One region of the Chloroflexus sp. genome, then DNA from elsewhere that is predicted to be linked to it. Evidence: riboswitches for the same ligand, from Rfam matches in the RefSeq annotation. Region 1 holds a riboswitch; each other region holds the start of a gene.
The links. A riboswitch is a leader RNA that binds a small molecule or an ion and turns the genes downstream of it on or off. The one in region 1 is predicted to bind S-adenosylmethionine.

Region 1 (6,852 bases):
CTCTGGCGAGGCACGGTATCGCTCAATTGGCATGCGTGGTGGTTTGCCCTGGCATTGTTCGGAGCCGAACTCTACAGTTACATCGGTAGTTTTCTCTTTGGCTTAACCGTGTTTCGGCTCAAAGAACGGGGCGAGCCACCGCCAGCACCGCCGGGATTGCGCGTTGATGTCTACATTACCTGTTACAACGAGCCGGTGGAATTAGTACGCAAGACGGTGCGAGCCGCCATTGCTATCCGCTATCCGCATCAGACGTATCTGCTTGATGATGGTAATAGTCCGGCGATGCGGGCAATGGCTGCCGAAGAGGGTTGCGGATACATCATCCGTTCACCGGTATGGCAGGGATTTGACCGTCATGCCAAAGCCGGCAATCTCATCAACGCCCTTGAACACACGACCGGTGATTTTATTCTGATCCTCGATGCCGATCAGGTACCGCTGCCAACCATTCTCGATTGTACCCTCGGCTATTTTACCGATCCGTTGGTTGCGTTGGTGCAAACACCACAGTATTTCATCAATGTACCGCCAGGCGATCCGTTCGGCAGCCAGGCACCGCTGTTTTACGGTCCGATTCAGCAAGGCAAAGACGGCTGGAACGCGGCATTTTTCTGTGGCTCGAATGCCGTACTACGCCGCGAGGCGCTAGCCCGGACCGGTATTCGCTTCTTTGTACGCGATGTCGAGCGACGTATTCGGCGTACCTTACGTGAAGCTGACACTGTCGTCAAGCGAGCTGAACGAACGTTGACCAAAGCTGACCGTCATCGCATCGCACCAGCGTTGCGCGCATTGCGACAGGCGGTGCGGCAGGCCCGGCACGAACTTAGCCGCGGCGATACCTTCCAAGAAGTAACCGAACGCTTTCAGCAGCGGGCAGAAGCGGCGGCACGTTTGATAGTAGCAGCGGATTTACAGCAAATAATGGCCGATTTGGCCGAGATACAAGCTGCTGAAGCGGCAGAGATTATGCGGTCGCTGAATGACGAAGCGATCTTGGCCGAGCTTGCAGCCCGCGAACGCTCGCCGTTGGCTGCCATTGAGACGGTGCGTCAACTGATACCGCTGCTCGTCAATGAAGCGATGGAGTATCTCCCGATTTCAACCATCTCGGTGACCGAAGATATGTCAACATCGATGCGCCTCCACGCATGTGGTTGGCGTTCGGTGTACCACGATGAGATTCTAGCCCACGGATTAGCACCTGAAGATTTGCGTAGTGCGTTGCAACAACGCCTCCGTTGGGCGCAGGGGACGATACAGGTTATGCTGCGGGAAAACCCGTTGACGCTCCCAGGGTTAAGCTGGGGGCAGCGTCTGGCCTATTTTGATACAATGTGGAGTTATCTGTCAGGCGTACCAACGATTATCTACCTTATATCACCGCCACTGTTTCTGTTGTTTGGCCTCTTGCCGGTGAATGCGTTATCGGCTGAATTTTTTTGGCGCTTAGTACCATATTTACTGATCAACCAGCTCTTGTTTGCTGTGATCAGTTGGGGGCGACCAACATGGCGCGGGCAGCAGTATAGTTTGGCGCTCTTCCCGCTCTGGATTAAAGCGGTAGTGTCTGCGGCTGCCAATGTCTGGTTTGGCAAGAAATTAGGATTTATCGTCACTCCCAAAACCCGACAGACCGGGCGATATTTTGGCTTAGTGCGCTGGCAACTAGCGATGATGATACTCTTAGCAGTCTCAATTGTCGTGGGATTGCTGCAACTAACACTGGGCTGGCGCAATGATGGGCTTCCCGTACTTGTCAATATTTTTTGGGCGGTGTACGATCTGATAATGCTTAGTGTGGTCATCGATGCTGCTTTGTACCAACCCACCGAGGAGCAGTAAACCGCTATGCTAGAAGAGTTTATGAAAGGGGCACTGATGGAAATTACCGTCAACCCGATGAATGAACGTGCAGTTATCGTCCAACTACGTGGCCGTCTCGATCTCTTGGTAGCCACGGAAGTGAAGCAGCGCTTATCCCAGATCGTTCGTGAAGGTTTCCGCTTGATCGTCGTTGATATGGGGGAGGTCAGTTTTGTGGATAGTTCAGGCTTAGGTGCGCTCATCGGTGGTCTGAAAGCAGCACGGCTCGCCGGCGGTGATCTGCGCCTAGCTAACCTAAACGCCCAAGCACAGGCGATTTTAGAATTGACAACGCTCAATCGCGTCTTGCGCCCATACCCCAATGTAGACGAAGCGTTGCACGCTGTGTGACAACAGATCTATCGTATGCACCGTATCGAACGCCATTACGAACTCAGCCCAGTGCTCGCAGAAGGGATCGACCAGCTCCACACCGCATTGAATGCGTTTTGGGCTGAAGCCGGAGTAGCACCGGAGGCGCAGATACGGCTTAGTACCGCTCTCGCGGAAGTGGTTGCGAATATCTTACAGTATGCCGTTGCCGCGGAAGCGGAGCCAATCCAGTTGCGGCTCCGCTGTACACCACACCTGATCGAGGCGCGACTCGTTGATCGTGGTCACCGATGGGAAAGGCCAGAGTCGACGTTCGTCCTCCCTGACGATTGGGAAGAACGGGGAAGGGGACTCGCAATCGCAGCAGCGATCCTTGACCGGTTGCAGTACCGTCGGCTGCGCGAGCGGAATTGTTGGCGGTTAGTGTTGTTCATCCACCCCTAACGCTGTCCGAAACATTCTACTCTAACCCTGCTCCATCTTCAACCACAACCAGGGCAGGGTCTCACGGTGTCGGCGTGGGTATTGGTTGTGGCGTACCGATTAACGATGGAATGAGTAACGTCTGACCGGGCTGGAGGAAGTTGGGATCGGTCAGATTGTTGGCTGCCACCAATTCATCAACCGTCACCCCAAAGCGTTCGGCAATTGTACTCAGCGTATCACCGGCCTGGACAACGTACAACGCGGCAACCGTTGGGGTTGGGCGCGACAAACTGGCATAGACCGTCGCCGTTGCATCGAGGTCGATGGTTGGGGCAGGGGTAATGTCGAGCACGACCGGCAAGGTAGGCAAGTTGTGCGGTGGCGGCTCGGGAAAGCACGCGGTTAGCCCCATACTCATCGATACAATCAGCAGCCCAATGAACCAAAGCCACACGTAGCGGATCACGATCACCCTCTCATGTTGTACTATTTGTCACAACTAGACATTGTAGCAGTCGCATGGGAGGGCGTCAATACAAATGAGTGAGATTCGGACGTGGGTTAAGACATCCAAGGTAAAAAATGAGGAACCTTACAACCAATAGACTTAGTTTGCAACACCTATACGGTACGCTGCATGCCCAAGGGTATCCATATCCGTCCGGTTCTGCAACGTCGCTTCGATGCCCTATCGCTGCTTCATGGCGCGCGCCGCACAACGGATGCCAAGATTTCTCGCTGCGCGCGAAATGACAGAGGGGGTTGCCTGCCCTGGATAGGGTGCGCGCCGCCAGCCGTCCGTCGCTCCCTGTCATGTCGAGCGCAGCGAGACATCTGTAAGCGTGTTGTGGAAGCTTGCGCGCTGGGCTGCCGTCTCACCACGAGCTGGGATGTCGCAGGGTGTGTAGGATCCTTGATCCCAGCGCATGTCAGAGCCTGAGAAGTGATACTTGACAAATACACGTCGTATAGTTTATATTTACGACATCACGTTGGTGAAGGCGACACCAAAACGCACCTCAACAACACACACGCACTCATCCAGAGCGGTGGAGGGACCGGCCCGTTGAAACCGCAGCAACCCTCGCATGCGTCGCCGCATGCGAACGGTGCTAATTCCGGCAGAAGTGTTCTGGAAGATGAGCGACGTGGAATCGTGGTTATCCGCACTTGTTATTTCACGCCCTCATCGAAGTTGAGGGCGTTTTTGTTGCCTATTACACCGGGCATCTATTTGAGGAGGATTGCATGTCTGACACGCCACGCTTCACCGGTTTCGAGACGCTTGCCTTACACGCCGGACAGATTCCGGATCCGACAACCGGATCACGGGCAGTACCGATCTACGCAACAACATCCTATCAGTTCAAAGACACCGACCACGCAGCCCGCTTGTTCAACCTGCAAGAGTTCGGCAATATCTACACCCGCATTATGAATCCGACCACCGACGTATTCGAGCAGCGTATGGCCGCATTGGAAGGTGGGGTGGGTGCATTGGCGTTGTCGTCAGGGCAAGCTGCCGAGACGCTGGCAATTTTGAATCTGGCTGGTAGCGGTGATAATATCGTCGCCTCATCGGATTTGTACGGTGGTACCTACAATCTCTTCCGTCACACCTTACCGCGTTTGGGTATTACGACCCGTTTTGTTGACGCCCGTGATTACGATGGGTTTGCAGCGGCGATCGATGATCGAACGAAGGCTTTCTTTCTCGAACTGGTCGGTAACCCGCGGCTGGATGTGCTCGATCTCGAGCGGATTGCGGCGATTGCGCACGAGCGGGGTGTGCCGGTCATTGTTGATGCGACGACGGTAACCCCGTATCTGTGGCAGCCGATCAAGCACGGCGCCGACATCGTCATTCACTCGGCGACGAAGTATATCGGGGGGCATGGCACCGCTATCGGTGGGATTATTATCGATAGTGGTAAGTTTGATTGGGCGGCGAGTGGGCGTTTCCCTGATTTCACCAACCCCGATCCGAGCTATCACGGCCTGGTGTATACGCAGGCCTTTGGCAATCTTGCCTATATTATCAAGGCGCGTGTGCAAGGCCTCCGTGATATTGGTGCAGCCCTCAGCCCGTTCAACAGTTTCCTCTTCTTGCAAGGGCTGGAGACGTTGCCGTTGCGGATGGAACGGCACAGCAAGAATGCGTTAGCCGTCGCGCGCTATCTCAGCGAACATCCGAAGGTAGCATGGGTCAATTACCCCGGCTTACCGAGCCACCCGAGTTATCCGTTGGCCCAAAAGTATCTGCCGCGCGGACAGAGCGGGATCGTCGGGTTCGGCTTGAAGGGTGGGCGTAACGCTGGACGAATCTTTATCGAACGGTTACGCCTCTTCTCACACTTGGCGAATATCGGTGATGCCAAGAGTTTGGCAATCCATCCGGCGACGACGACGCATAGCCAGTTGACCCCTGAAGAACAGCGTCTCACCGGTGTGACCGACGACTACGTGCGGCTCTCTATCGGCCTTGAAACAATAGATGATATTTTGGCCGATCTCGATCAGGCGTTGGCCGGAACACCATCGTAGTTTCTGACCGATGTGGTGGTAACAATGGCGTTGCCGCCGCAGCTCGTTCTCGTTCCTTGCTGACAGGGAGAGGATCGATATGGAAGCAATTGCTTCGGCGCCAACCCCCGAAGGGGTTGGCTTCGTGCGTACCCAGCGCATGCATTGGACGACACCGCTGCCCCTGACGAGCGGTGCGACACTGGGGCCACTGACGATTGCCTACGAGACTTACGGTGAACTAGCGCCCGACCGCTCGAATGCCATTCTGATTCTGCACGCTTTGTCGGGTGATGCACACGCGGCCGGTTATCATAGTCCTACTGATCGCAAACCGGGCTGGTGGGATGGAATGATCGGGCCGGGCCGCGCATTTGATACCAACCGCTACTTTGTGATCTGCTCGAACGTGATCGGTGGCTGCCGCGGTTCGACCGGCCCATCGAGTCCACATCCAGTTGATGGGAAGCCCTACGGTTCACGGTTTCCGATCATTACCATTGAGGATATGGTACACGCCCAACAACGCCTGATTGATGCCCTTGGGATTGATACCTTGTTGGCCGTAGCCGGTGGTTCGATGGGTGGATTTCAGGCATTGGCATGGGCGGTCGAGTATCCGCAGCGTGTGCGTGGTGCGATCTTGTTGGCGACGAGCGCACGTTCGAGTCCACAGACGGTAGCGTGGAATTATATCGGCAGGCGTGCAATTATGGCCGATCCGCGTTGGCGTGGTGGCGACTATTACGATGGTGAGCCGCCACGTGATGGTTTGGCGGTAGCACGCATGCTCGGTCATATTACGTATCTCTGTGAGCCAAAGTTGGAGCAGCGGTTTGGGCGGCGCGGTGATTCCGGACCGCTTGACCTTGGGCCACATTTTGCGATTGAACACTATCTTGAGCATCAGGCGGCGCGTTTCAACGAACGGTTTGATGCCAATTCTTATTTGACGATCACGCGCGCTATGGACAGTTGGGATCTTGCGGCGCGCTACGGCTCGTTAACAGCGGCGTTTGATCTGACACGAGCACGGTTTTTGGCGTTGGCCTACAGCAGCGATTGGCTCTATCCACCGAGCGAGACGTATCACATGGCAGCAGCGGCACAGGCTGCCGGGCGGTCGTTTACAACGCACCTGATCATGACTGATGCCGGCCACGATGCGTTTCTGACCGATATAGCTACCCAGAGTGTTGTCATTCGGGAATTTTTGGATCGGGTAGGGTCGGAATAGGAGTGACATTTGGCTTGGCGTATGAGATATTAGATATATCAGTTTATTAAAAATGTCTTGTTCGCCTCGTTACCGATTTGCGGTAAGATAGTATCCACATCTAGATGCTATTTGGCGTATTCGGTACGAGGAGACCATTGAAGTGCTTCTGGCTACTGATCTGGCGCTTGCGGAGGCTGTCGAGTTCGCGGCAGGGGTGGTTGCTGTTCCTTGCCATTGTGGCTCTAGGAACGGCGATAGCCGTGTTTGTATGGGCGGGTTGGTGGTGGCCGGCGATCTTAGCAGCATTTGGTGGTGGGTGGCTCGTCGCTACGTCGAGGGTCACGCCATCGTCGCACATGCGGAGCCGTCTGGCCGAGCTTGAACGTGAGTTGGCCGTCGCGCAACAGGAAGCAGCCGTTGCCGCTAAAGCGAAAAGTGCGTTTCTTGCTCATGTTAGTCATGAATTGCGTTCCCCGCTGATG
Region 2 (6,852 bases), on a different contig from region 1:
TGTCTTTTGTTACACTATAAGCTACCCTTACTCGTCGGCGTCAGGTCACGGGGTCAACTAAACAGGCACGATCGAAGGCAACCGGTATGATTAAGCCAATAGTATCAGCTAGAACAAAGCACCCTATGACGATGACCGGAATGTCCCGGTTGCGTCGATTCAGCCTGTTTACACTCATGATCGGGATCGAGCTATGCTTGTTGGTGAGTGCAGTTGGTTGGTTGCTCAGTGCAACTCCGTCGCGTACACCATTGTCGGCAAACCCCGATTTGACGCCCCTCGTCGATGAGATTCGAGGTCGAATGAGTGGGGAAATTATCGATCCGCTGATTGAGGTGAAACCGGGGATTACCATTCGGGTCAGCAATATCCGTGGTTTTCGGTATGCTGGCTCGATCTACTATTACTATATCGAAGGTGCGCCCAACTACGATCCGCTCTCCCGCGGCATCATTCGGCCCGATCAAGTTGAAATTGTCCTGCGTGAGACGAGTGGTACGCAGACGATTGTCCTTTATCGGGTGCATTAAAACCGACGCCGGCCTTCATCCCAATCACCCCAATCACGCTCTTCAGCGGCGCGAATAGCACGTCGCTTGAGCGCCCGTCGTGCAATCGGTATTACCTCTTGCAAGACAACCCACAGTTGCTCTTCAAGCTGGGGCTGCGTTGCCAACGCTGCTTCAATGGCCACCGCATCGATGCCACGGGCGTGTAAAGCCGTCGCAATCGTTTTTGCCCGCTCGCGATCACCGCTAGCCAATGCCGCGATCAATTCCTCTTCGAGCGTCATCGGTACCTCCCATTGCATGTTGTGGCGTGTTAGGCGGTTAAAATGATCGGTCCCTCATCGGTAATAGCAAGCGTATGCTCAAACTGGGCCGACCGCTTGCCATCAGCCGTCCGTACCGTCCAACCGTCACGGTCGACTTTGGTTGCCGCCGTACCGACATTAATCATCGGCTCAATGGTAAAGACCATCCCGGCCACGATTTTACGGGTCTGGCGAGGGTCGTCGTAGTGCAAAATAGTTGGCTCCTCGTGCAGATCACGACCCAAGCCGTGACCGGTATATTCGCGCACCACAGCAAAACCGTTGGCTTCTGCATAGCGTTGAATAGCTGCGCCGATCAACCGCAACGGATTACCGACGCGCGCCTGCTCAATTCCCAGCTCAAGGCAACGACGGGTAACATCGAGGAGACGCTGTGTCTCTTCATCAACCTCGCCTACGGCGAAGGTCTCGCAAGCGTCACCGATCCAACCGTTGAGACGCAAGCCGATGTCGATTCCAACAATATCACCTTGCCGTAGCCGGTCGCGCTTGCTCGGAATACCGTGGCAGATCACATCGTTAATTGAAGCACAGATGGTACCAGGGAACGGAGGCACGTAGTTGCGGCGACCCGCCGGTACATACCCTTTATAGACAGGTTCGGCACCGTGTGAACGGATAAACTCTTCAGCAATCGCGTCCAGTTCAGCCGTGGTTACGCCCGGACGGATATGTTCGCGCAGCACGTTGAACGTCTGCCGCACCAGTTGCCCGGCGGCACGTAACAGTTCAATCTGTGCAGGAGATTTCAGAATAATTGGCATGATACCCTCACTTCAAACCGTTTTGTCGGTGATGAACGTTTTGGTACCTCTAAGACAAACAGTTCGATCACGTATCAGTGAGACCGCACGACCGATAGCCTTACGATGCGGGATGGATGATACACGATCCCATCACCCATCCGCTACGCCTCATCCACCAATGCCTCTGGCACCGGCGGGCGTGGCAGCAAGCCGGCCCGCTCCACGACCCGCGGGATGGCGCGTGTCCAGTCAACCGACATCAGATGCACACCGGCTACACCTTCGATACTGAGCAGCTCGGTGACTAACTCGGCAGCCAGCACAATGCCTTCGGCTTCACTATCGGTGGCGCGCTGCATCCGCTCAACAATCGCATCAGGCATGAGGGTGCCGGGGAGATGATCGCGGAGATAGATCGCCGATTGTGGCCGACGCAAAATCATCACACCGGCCAGAATGTAGGCCTGTTGGTGCAAACCGGCAGCACGCACATCTGCCATCCATTGCCGGAAACGGTTGACATCGAAGATCAACTGGGTCTGCACAAACTCAGCGCCAGCCTCGATCTTTTTTTCCAGCCGCGCTGCTCGTTCGACGTTTGGGTTTGCGACACTACCGATAAAAAAACGCGGTGCCTCCTTCAATGGCGTACCCGATTGGAACGTGCCCTGATCGCGGAGGGTGCGCAGCATCCGGATCAGTTGGAACGAGTTAAGATCGAGCACATTTTTGGCTTCGGGATGATCACCAATGCGCGGATGGTCGCCGGTCATTGCCAAAAGATTGCGCACACCGAGCGCCGATGCACTGAGTGCATCGGCTTGGAGGGCGATCCGATTACGGTGCTGGCACGTCATTTGCATAATCGGCTCAATGCCGAGCTGGTGCAAAATGACGCTACCGCCAAGCGATGACATGCGAGCGATTCCGCGCTGATTATCGGTCAGGTTCACCGCATCGACGTAGGTGCGAAGGTTTTGCGCCAGGGTTTCTAGATGAGCGCGTGCCGCCCCCTTTGGCGGTGCAATCTCACCGGTAACAACCGTTTGCCCGGCGGCGAGTCGGCGTTGCAGGGTCGAGTGCATAACTATTCGTCGGCAAGGGCCTGTTGCAGATCGGCGATCAGATCATCAGCATCTTCAATCCCGCATGAGAGTCGGATCAAGTTGTCGCGAATACCAACCGCCAAGCGTTCTTCACTGCTTAGTTCATAGTAACTCATGAGTGCCGGTTGTTCAACCAGGCTTTCGACACCGCCGAAGCTAGGGGCAATATACGGTAGCCGGAGCCGGTCGACAACGGCCATCGCGCCGGTCAGATCACCTGCAACCTCGAACGACACTACGCCGCCAAAGCCGCGCATCTGGGCGCGGGCAATCGCGTGATCGGGATGATCGGGCAGGCCGGGGTAATGTACCCGCGTCACCCGTGGGTGGTGGGCGAGAAACTCGGCGACGGCTTGCCCATTCTGATTGTGGCGCTCCATCCGCAAGGCAAAGGTCTTGAGGCCACGACCGAGCAGATAGGCCGCGTGCGGATCACAGATTCCACCAAGGATTCCCTGCGTTTCCCGGAGTGCTTTGATGATCGGCGGACGGCCAATAATGACTCCGGCCAAAAGATCGTTGTGTCCGGCTAAATATTTGCTACAACTGTGTACCACCAGATCGATCCCGTATTCAAGCGGACGCATGTTGTAGGGGGTGGCAAATGTAGCATCGATCACCGTTTTGATCCGGTGCTCGCGCGCTATCTTCGCCACTGCGGTCAGATCGATCACGCGCAGGTACGGATTCGTCGGCGCTTCGGTGACAATCAAGCGCGTGCGCCCCGGTTCGATTGCCGCCGCAATAGCTGCCGGGTCGGCAGCGGCGACCACGCTATGACGCACCCCGAGACGGGCCAGCATGGTGCTGACAAATTGACGGGTACGGCGGTAGCCGTCGTCGGTTAGGATCACGTGACTACCGGCGGGAAGCATCGCAAGCATCACTGTAGTCAGCGCATTCATCCCGGAGGCGCAGAGAAGTGCCTCGGCGGGGGCATGCGGTGACTCCAGCGCAGCGAGACGGGCTTCAACAGCGCGCACGGTTGGATTTCCGTACCGACCATACTCTTCGCGCTCCAGTTCGCCCGACTGAAAGGCTATCAGCTCGGCGCTGTCACGGAATGTGTACGTAGCGCTATGGACGACAGGGGGTGTAATCGCGTCAAACGCGCGCCGGCGTGGTTCGCCTGCGTGGACGGCGGCCGTACCGAGGCCAGGAGATTGGTTTGTGGGCATAAAAAACCTCTCATCAGGGCGATGAGAGTGCAGTTGACGTACTCTTGCTATCGGCAAGATGACGCCGCTCTCCTCTCATCTGCCAGCCTTATGCTGCCGGAGTTGCCACCCGTCAGGCGTTGATCCGCCGGGTTGGCGCGGTTTCATCGGGCCGGTCCCTCCACCGCTCTGGATGAGTGCAGCGTTCTGCAATTGTACGAAGTATAACAGGTGATCTTGAGGATTGTCAATCAGACGGGATGACGTCCCGCTCTTGGCATCTCATCCTCCGCGTGTGCAATAGTAAATCTCGCCACTCGCGGCTGTCAATCCCATCTGCAACGCTGTCTCGTGATCAGGAACCATATCGGTTACAGTCGTAACTGTTACAGTAAACCCTGCTTCACGCAACCGATCGATATAATCCCGACCATACCTACGCACATGATCTTCTTGACCAAATGCAATCAGCCGTTCCTGCGGGTCAATGATAGTCGGATCTTCAAAAGTCACTTCAGCCGTAATCGGTACCAATAGGATAGTCCAGCCGTTTGGCTTAAGCGTGCGCCAAAATTCGCGCATTGCTTTGCGATCATCAGGCACATGTTCAAGTACATGACTGCATAAAATGACATCGAAATATGCATCAGGATATTGAATATTTGTAATATCCATCTTAACCATAGCACGCGGATCGAGTAAATCGGCGGTAAGATAGCCGGTGCCGATGAGGCGCCGGAAGTTCGGTTCAAAGCACGGTTCAGGAGCGACGTGGAGCACATTTTTATGCAGCCCATCGAAAAGATTCGTCCGATGAATGAGATACAACCACAACAACCGGTGGCGTTCTAACGAACCGCAATAGACACACATTGCACTTCTGCGCTTTGGACGACCGTATGGCGCAAACGCTCGCGATTCGCGTTGGCAAACCGGGCAGAAGACCCCACTGCCACGATATTGAATAAGGTTTATCATCCTCTGTAGTCTATTGCGGACGCTTCGCAGCGGCCTTTTGACAGCCTCAGGGAGTTTTCGCAAAAGGTTTGGTATAGCGTATATCAAATCATTGGGGAGTGACCCTGTCGCAACTCATCTTGATATATCATCACACTCGTAAGAAGGCCGACATAATCACCACATCGTGCAACTCACCGTTGCGGTCGATCGCGTGACGGGCCAATTGGCCTTCGACTGCAAAACCGAGACGCGAGAAGATGGCTTGACCGGCTTTTAACGCGGCGAGCATCGCTACTGTCACCTTCTGAGCACCAAGATCACGAGCTGTATCAACAATAGCTTGGGCCATATAGGTACCAAGCCCGCTCCGTCGCCAACCCGGCTTCACAATTAACCGCAGCTCGGCCACGTGGTTTGACCAACCCGGTATACGCCGCGCCGACGTGTAGGCGACAATCGAGCCGTCATCAGCGACTGCGACAATCTGTCGCCAATTCTCGGCATATGAGGCGTTGACGAGCCGAGCAATAATTTCCGGGTTAGTAAAGTCTTCTTCAAGATACAGCAGATCGTCTTTTGGTAAACTCAAACCAAAATCGGCTAATGCTGCTCGATCATTTTCTACCAGTGGCCGAATGGTTACTTGTCGGCCATCTTTCAATGCTACATTGCTAATCGCATCGCTGCGTAGGGCCATGCCCAGCCTCCTGCGGTGTGCCGATGAGGGATCCGATGCTCCATTCAAGTATGTGAAATATACCACATGAAGTTACAGCTCGGTTACGTTTCCGAATCCCAACTTGATTGAACATGAAGGTGTTTCTTTACGATAAGTGTGGTTGAAGCTGGTATAATGATAATCGTTCCGTGAAAGAGGCAGCAACCGGCGGAGTCGCCGACGACCCGTCGTAAGGAGGTTGTGATGAGCGAAAAGCGTGAAGTCGTCGTACTGAGTGGCGTGCGCACGGCTATTGGCACGTTTGGTGGCACTCTCAAAGACACCCCCCCAACCGAACTTGCGGCACTGGTAACGCGCGAGGCAGTAGCTCGCGCCGGTGTTCAACCGGACGAAATCGGCCACGTGGTATTTGGTCATGTGATCAATACTGAGCCACACGATATGTACATGGCCCGTTATGCAGCGGTGCGTGGCGGTTTACCGGTTGAGACGCCGGCACTCACCCTCAACCGATTATGTGGGAGTGGCCTGCAGGCGATTGTCTCTGCTGCTCAGTATATTCTGCAAGGTGATATTGACGCGGCAGTGGCCGGTGGCGCCGAATGTATGAGCCGTGGTCCCTATAGCTTGCCGGCAATGCGGTTTGGTGCTCGGATGAACGATACCAAAGTTGTCGATATGATGGTCGGTGCACTGACCGATCCGTTTGACGATTGCCATATGGGGGTCACGGCTGAGCATGTCGCGGCAAAGTGGGGGATTAGCCGCGAAGATCAAGACCAACTCGCCTACGAAAGCCATATGCGTGCGGCGCGTGCTATTGACGAAGGACGCTTCGCTAGCCAAATCGTGCCGGTTGAGATCGAGACCAAAGGTGGAACTACCCAGTTTATGGTCGATGAGGGCGTGCGTCGTGATACCACCATTGAGAAGCTGGCCAAGCTACGCCCTGTCTTTCTCAAGGATGGGACGGTTACCGCCGGGAATGCCTCGAGTATCAACGATGCTGCGGCTGCCGTTGTCTTGATGGATCGGGCAACGGCTGAGCGGCGTGGCTACAAACCCTTGGCACGCTTGGTCGGTTATAGCAACGCTGCTGTTGAGCCGAAGTATATGGGGATTGGCCCGGTGCCGGCGGTGCGTCGTCTGCTTGAGCGCACCGGTCTGCGGATCGACGATATCGATCTCTTCGAGGTCAACGAGGCCTTCGCTGCCCAAGCGTTGGCCGTGATCCGCGATCTGGGCCTGCCCATGGATCGCACCAATCCGAATGGCAGCGGTATTTCGCTTGGTCACCCGATTGGCGCTACCGGTTGTATCCTGACCGTCAAGGCAATTCACGAGCTGCACCGTACCGGTGGCCGTTATG
Region 3 (6,852 bases), on a different contig from region 1:
CATATCAACCGGTGCACCGTCCATCAACGCACTCGCCGTTTGCGGACGTATACCGAAGACCATCCGCGCATAACTGAGCGGATAGCAACCGATGTCGTAGAGTGCCCCCCCGCCGAGCACCGGATCAAGGCGAATATTGGTGGCATCATCGAGGAGAAAGGCAAAGTGACCACGAACTTGTCGGACCTCACCGATCACCCCCTCGGCAAGCAGACGCTGCACGGTGAGCGTTTGCGGATGGAAGCGGTACATAAATGCCTCCATCAACAATCGGCGCTGCGTTTGCGCGGCGGCAACCATAGCCAAACCATCGGCCAGCGTTGTCGCCAGTGGTTTTTCACACAACACGTGTTTACCGGCCTGCAAAGCCGCAATTGACCATTGAGCGTGGAGACTATTGGGCAGTGCATTGTAAACCGCCTCAACTTCAGGATCGTTGAGCAGTGCGACGTAATCACCATACGCACGTGGAATCCCGAATTCGGCGGCACATGCCGCCGCACGATTGACATCACGGGCGGCAATCGCAACAACCTGTTCGGTCGCCGAGCGAGCGACGGCACTCGCGAACCGGCGCGCAATACGTCCGGCGCTCAGAATCCCCCATTTCATGCGGCCTCCCGCAACGAAAAGATGTCGAGCGGCAAATCGCAACCAAACGCAGCACGGTACCGCGCAACAAATTGGGGTAAGGTAAAGCGATGCTCTTGGCACCCACGCTCTTCAATCGCGTATGCAGCACACAGCGCGGCAATGCGCCCGGTCATCTCCCACGATAATCGATGCACCAGACCAAAGGCGATCCCGGCCAGATACGCATCACCGGCACCGGTTGGATCGCGCACTTCTTCGACCGGTGCAATAGGAATGGCTGCCGCCAATTGACCATCAACAAAGATGTGTGAACCGTCGACCCCGCGTGTAACGACCGTAATCGGTGCGCGGCCGATCAGCTCATCTTCGCTCAACCCCAAGCACTTCGCCATCATCCCAAATTCGTAGTCATTGCTGATCAACACCTGCGCCCCGCGCAAGCCCACTTCCAGCAGATCGGCATCAAGCCGCGGCGTCTGCTTCCCCGGATCGAAGATATACGGCACGCCCATCTGCTGACATTCAAGGGCAAACCGACGCATTGCATCGGGGTTGGTAGGCGAAATCAGAACGAGATCATCTACGGTCAGGCCACGGTTGAGGAGCGAATTGTGATGATCGTGAGCCATTGCACCGGCATAAAACGCAACAATCTGATTATTCGCCTTGTCGGTATTGATAAAGCAAGAGGAGGTAAACTCGTGTTCGATAATCGTAATTCCGCTTGTATCAATCCCTTGCTCCTCGAGCCACTCGCGGTAAGCATCGAAATCATGACCGGCTGACCCGACAATGAGCGAACGTTCACCGAGTAAACTCAAATTATACGCAATATTCCCGGCCACCCCCCCACGCATTTTACGCATTGAGTCAACCAAAAAACTAACTGAAATAATATGTGCTTTGTCGCTAAGCATAAAATCTTTGAAATAGCCGGGAAAATCCATAATATAATCAAATGCTAGCGAACCGGTGACCACGATCTTCACAGCGCGCACTCCTCTGACTAACCCACATAGATGCGGGAAAAGCGTACCAACATATTACAACCAGCTACTCTTCTTCGCCGACACCCAACGTCTGTCGTACCAACCGAGACGTTTCGGCGCAGAGCTGTAACGCTTGTTCAGCTTGTGCCGGACTCACATATGCCAGACTCCCGGTAAACGAGAGAAACGATTGTTGCTGCACAACCGCTACATCAAGTCCAGTTGCCGTCGCCACCTCGTGCATCGCTCTCACCACACGATCACACAAATCGCTCGCATGAACATTAGCCAGTAAGCGAGCTTCAACCGGCGTGACACCCCATGCCAAACAACCACCACCCGCCAAAAATTGCGTTAGTGGCGTGGCAACCTGCAACAATGATTGCAAATGATCGGCCGGGTGAAAGCCAATAACATCGAGTGGGAGCGGCAAAATTGCCTCCCAGAGCACGGCACTACTGATAAACAAGCCGCGTCGCGCCGGCAGATCGACGAGTAGCCGGTTGAGCAAATCGATCCCATCGTCCCACTCTAACGGGCTCAGCGGGTGCAAGATGGCATCGAGAAACGGCTCATCGATCATGACCAGTCGATACGCCGCGTACCCTTGCACTTGCTCGTGTTGCCATGCCACCCGCAAGCTACACAAATTGAGTAACAGTTCACGCCACTCTGGCGCGTAAGCTAAAGGTCGGTCATGATTGTCGGTCAACGCCAAACTGAGGCTCACCGGGCCAATTGTCTCGTATTTGAGCAAAAATGGATGGCGATCTTCGGTATTGAGCTGACGGAGTAGCTCTTCAAGGACAACAACGGCCGGACCCGACAACGCAGCAAATTGCGCATCACCACGCAGATACGCCAACCCAACCCGAACCGCTTCGCGCTCAAGCGTCTCGTGGTCAACGGCCAATCGGTCACGTTCGAGATCGATCTGCACACCGGGCAAACCTTGTGCTGCCAAGGCAAATGGTGTATCGGCAAGGGTACGTGGCAAGGGTAATGGCCATGCTGGTGTCTGCGGAAAATACCGGCAGATTAACTGCGCCACGATCATCGGATTCGTATGAGGCAACCCACCGCGCAGAAGTGGCCGGCAGGCCGGCTGAAACGACCCCAGCACATTCATGGTTGACTCGCCAGTTGACACAAGGCTACCGTGAACGGAGGATGCAGCACGCCTCGCTCGGTGATGATCGCCGTTACCAATTCGTTTGGCGTAACGTCAAACGCCGGATGAGCAGCCGGCACACCGTGCGGAGCAATGGCAATCCCGGCGATGTGAGTCACCTCTGCCGGATCGCGCTCTTCGATAGGAATATCGGCGCCACTCGCCGTGGCAAGATCGATGGTGGAATAAGGGGCAGCGACGTAGAAAGGTATCTGATGATAACGGGCGAGTACTGCCAAGCCATAGGTACCGATCTTGTTAGCCACATCACCATTGGCAGCAATCCGATCAGCACCAACGATAATACAATCGATATGGCCGCGTTGCATCATAAAAGCGGCCATATTATCGGTGATTAAGGTCTGGGGAATACCGGCCTGTAACAATTCCCACGCCGTCAACCGGGCGCCTTGCAAGAAGGGGCGCGTTTCATCAACAAAGACATGAATGGGCCGACCTTGGGCAAAGGCGGTGCGAATGGGGGCAAGTGCCGTTCCGTACCCGGCAGTTGCCAGGCCACCGGCGTTGCAGTGGGTCAGCACGTGACCACGCGGGGGAATGAGTGGTGCGCCGTGTTCTCCTATCGCATGGCACATAGCGAGATCCTCGGCGAAAATCGCCTCGGCCTCAGTCAACAATGCAGTTTTGATCGCTGCGATGCCTTCGGGAGCAACCGTTTCAGCCCGCCGTAGCATGCGGCTTGTCGCCCAGGCCAAATTGACCGCTGTTGGACGCTGAGCATCGAAGATCGCTTTGGCTTGGCGTAGCTCTTCAAGTAGCTCCTCAACCGAATGAGCAGCACTCTGCCGAGCAGCCAACGCCATGCCATACGCAGCCGTGCAACCGATTGCCGGTGCGCCCCGTACCTGCATACTGCGAATAGCATAGGCGACCAGGCTCAGATCGGTGCAATTCACCACCTCGACGATGTGTGGCAGCTTGCGCTGATCGATCAGGCGAACCGTCTCATTTTCCCACCAAACTGTGCGGAATTCCATAGGCGTCGCAATAAATTGAGCCACTCGCATAGCGAGAGGCTCCGATCATCACTTCGTTCCTCTCATCTTTCGGCTAATGCTCTTCATTGCCGCTGGATTTGGCACCTTCCCTTTCGGGGGTTGCCGGGCGTCATCGGGCCAGTCCCTCAGCCCATCTCGATGAGCATCTGAAGTTCGCTGACGCACTACGGCGCCGCACGCGAACGTTGTGAGCGATTATAACACGACTGACGGCAAGAGGCAACCGCTACAAAAAGTGTGCAAAAACGTGATTACCCACCATCCGTCCTCGCTCCGTCAACCACACCCGTCGGTCATCTATCGCGATCAACCCGTGCTGCATCAGCTCGTGCAAGGCGGTTCCGTAGTACTCGGTGAGATCATCGCCGACACGGGCGGCAAAGTGCTCAAAACTTACCCCAATATCGAGCCGCAAGCCCATCATCATCGTTTCAGCAGCCAGATCGGCAGGGGTCAGTGGGATAGTCTCGGCAATCGGGCGATGACCGGCTTGAACGGCAGCGATGTACCCATCGATGGATCGAATATTGGCGTAGCGCTGCGGGAAGAGATGGCCATGAGCGCCGGCGCCGGCGGCCAAATAGTCACTATTGAACCAGTAGGCCAGGTTGTGATGACACGCCAATCGCGGCGGTGCATCAGGCCGATCACCCGGCTGGGGACGTACCCAGTTCGAGATTTCGTAGTGCCGATAACCGGCTTTGTCAAGAAGGTCCATCGCCAATTCGTACATCGCTGCGGTGAGATCATCGTCGGGCACCTGTACGCGCCCCGCCGTGACCTGCGCATAGAGTGGCGTATTCTCTTCGAGAATGAGCGAGTACAGGGCCAGATGATCCACGTCCCACGAGATGACTTCGGTGAGTGTGGCTTGCCAATCGGCAAGGTCTTGCCCGGGCAAGCCAAAGATGAAATCCAGGTTGATCGACTCAAAACCGACTGCACGGGCATCAAGATAGCTTGCCTTGGCTTCGGCAGCGGTGTGAATACGTCCTAGCACCCGTAAGGTTGGATCGTGCAAGCTTTGTACCCCCATACTCAACCGATTCACACCAAGCGAGCGGATGGCACGCAGATACTCGCGGCCTAGCACCGTTCCGGGATTTGCCTCAAGCGAGATCTCGGCCGTTTCGAGAGGAACGAGCGCCGTAGCCGCGGTCAGAATGCGTTCAATCTGTGCCGGCGTCAGCATACTCGGCGTCCCACCGCCAAAGAAGATACTTGGCCGCAATGCCGCTGCTGCCGGTGATTTCGGTAACGGTGGGAGCGACTCGCGCAACATAGCTAACTCGGTACAGAGTGCATCAACATACGCCGCAATGCGATGCTCCATGTTGGCGTAGGTGTTGAAATCGCAATACGAACAGCGCCGATGGCAAAAGGGGATATGGATATATAAGTGGCGCATAGCAACTTCCAGATCACGTTCTACCCGATCAAAATCTGCTCCTCCGGGTACATCACGACTTGCGGTGCAGCACTTTGTCGCGCTAACGCAATGATAATGGTGAGGGCGCCTAATCGTCCCCAAAACATAACAGCGATGATCACCAACTGCCCAAACGTGTTCAATTCATCGGTAAAACCAAGCGTCAGCCCGCATGTGGCAAATGCCGATACAACCTCAAACACGGTACGGTCAAGGGTTGTGTCGTGCGTTGTCACCAGTAACCATGAAGCAGCCAAGACCACAAAGAGCGAAATCGTGAGCACGGCTGCCGCCCGCCGTACCATACCAGTCGCCAGACTGCGTCCACCAAACTGAGCGGTTGGCAGGCCGCGCGCATAACTCCATAGCGAAATCGAGAGGACGGCAAACGTACCGGTGGTAATCCCACCACCCATCGAGGCCGGCGCACAGCCGATAAACATCAACGCAATGAGTAGCAGTTGGCTGGCCGGTGTCAACTGCTCGAAGTTAGTAATGCCGGCAAATCCGGCGGTACGAGCCGAAACCGATTGGAAGACGGTCACTATGATCTGACGATCCAACGGCTGCCCAACAAGCACTCCATCTTTATCGAACGCTTCACTGAGCCATAAGCCAACAGCACCACCGACCACCAGTATGCTCACGACGAGCAGCGTGATCCGCGTGTGCAACGACAACCGCCGCTCATTCGGGTACGCGATCAGATCGGCAACGACCGGAATACCTAAGCCGCCGAGAAAAATCAAGACCCCCATCACAAACAGCGTCACACTATCCCGCGGTATACCATCGTTAAAACCGGGAGTACCAGTGAACAGGTCAAATCCGGCATTGCAGAATGCCGAGACCGCATGAAAGAGGGCAAAGAAGAAGGCTTGACCCTCAGAAAGGCGAGGATCGGTACGCCAGTGTATGTAGAGCAAGAAGGCACCGATCAGCTCAATCGTGATGACCGTAATAAGAACGCGCCGAGTCAAGGACACGATTGCCGCCGGCGAGAGTAAGCCTAACGAGTCGCTTAACGCGATCCGATCGGTAAAACTGATCCGCCGACCCAAAAGCCTGAAAACGATCACGGCGACGACCATAAAACCGACACCACCGATCTGGATCAGCAGCATGAGCAGAATCTGCCCCCAGAGCGATAGATCGCGTACCGGCGTAATGACCGATAAACCGGTAACGCTCAACGCCGATGTCGCCGTGAACAGTGCCTCCATCAAGGTGAGTTGACGTGTACCACTGATGGGGAGCAACAGCAATCCGGTTCCAATGGCGATCAAGAATGCTAACCCACCGACCAAGCGCAAAGGCGGTGGGACCGGTTTATGCCGCAACCGTTTCAGGTTGCGACGTTCGAGCTGAGCTATCATGATGATAAATCGCAGAATGTGCTGATACTGGAGTCGGCTCCGATAATCAATATGCGATCATCCCGACTGAAGGTGTATTCGGGGGGCGGGGTGACAATCATCTTACCGTTGTGCTTAACGGCCAACACGTTGATACCGTACCGCCGACGCAAACCACTCTGCATTAAGGTTTGGCCGATCAGTGGAGGTGGGACGCGCACTTCGGCGACGCTAAACCCAGAACCAAGGTTGAGATGCTCAAGTACATGCGGTTCCGATAGTTGCCAAGCTAAGC

Region 2: it holds a riboswitch for S-adenosylmethionine, as region 1 does, so the genes downstream of both, AC01ZF_RS10340 (trans-sulfuration enzyme family protein) here and AC01ZF_RS14465 (homocysteine synthase) in region 1, are expected to answer to the same signal.
Region 3: it holds a riboswitch for S-adenosylmethionine, as region 1 does, so the genes downstream of both, mtnA (S-methyl-5-thioribose-1-phosphate isomerase) here and AC01ZF_RS14465 (homocysteine synthase) in region 1, are expected to answer to the same signal.

The regions. Positions count from the first base shown of each region.
Region 1 is NZ_JBWGQH010000029.1:35,027-41,878, reverse strand. It holds gene AC01ZF_RS14485 (glycosyltransferase) at 1-1,848, shown strand, start outside; gene AC01ZF_RS14480 (STAS domain-containing protein) at 1,855-2,220, shown strand; gene AC01ZF_RS14475 (ATP-binding protein) at 2,236-2,646, shown strand; gene AC01ZF_RS14470 (LysM peptidoglycan-binding domain-containing protein) at 2,708-3,094, opposite strand; SAM riboswitch class I at 3,663-3,774, shown strand; gene AC01ZF_RS14465 (homocysteine synthase) at 3,877-5,172, shown strand; gene metX (homoserine O-acetyltransferase MetX) at 5,252-6,388, shown strand; gene AC01ZF_RS14455 (sensor histidine kinase) at 6,526-6,852, shown strand, end outside.
Region 2 is NZ_JBWGQH010000017.1:21,765-28,616, reverse strand. It holds gene AC01ZF_RS10360 (hypothetical protein) at 141-530, shown strand; gene AC01ZF_RS10355 (hypothetical protein) at 527-793, opposite strand; gene map (type I methionyl aminopeptidase) at 823-1,599, opposite strand; gene AC01ZF_RS10345 (methylenetetrahydrofolate reductase) at 1,743-2,666, opposite strand; gene AC01ZF_RS10340 (trans-sulfuration enzyme family protein) at 2,669-3,865, opposite strand; SAM riboswitch class I at 3,938-4,044, opposite strand; gene AC01ZF_RS10335 (class I SAM-dependent methyltransferase) at 4,127-4,717, opposite strand; gene AC01ZF_RS10330 (GNAT family N-acetyltransferase) at 4,953-5,501, opposite strand; gene AC01ZF_RS10325 (acetyl-CoA C-acyltransferase family protein) at 5,727-6,852, shown strand, end outside.
Region 3 is NZ_JBWGQH010000020.1:7,568-14,419, reverse strand. It holds gene AC01ZF_RS11585 (Gfo/Idh/MocA family protein) at 1-612, opposite strand, end outside; gene AC01ZF_RS11580 (carbohydrate kinase family protein) at 609-1,583, opposite strand; gene AC01ZF_RS11575 (uroporphyrinogen decarboxylase/cobalamine-independent methonine synthase family protein) at 1,648-2,712, opposite strand; gene mtnA (S-methyl-5-thioribose-1-phosphate isomerase) at 2,709-3,752, opposite strand; SAM riboswitch class I at 3,812-3,918, opposite strand; gene hemW (radical SAM family heme chaperone HemW) at 4,000-5,181, opposite strand; gene AC01ZF_RS11560 (TrkH family potassium uptake protein) at 5,202-6,578, opposite strand; gene AC01ZF_RS11555 (potassium channel family protein) at 6,575-6,852, opposite strand, start outside.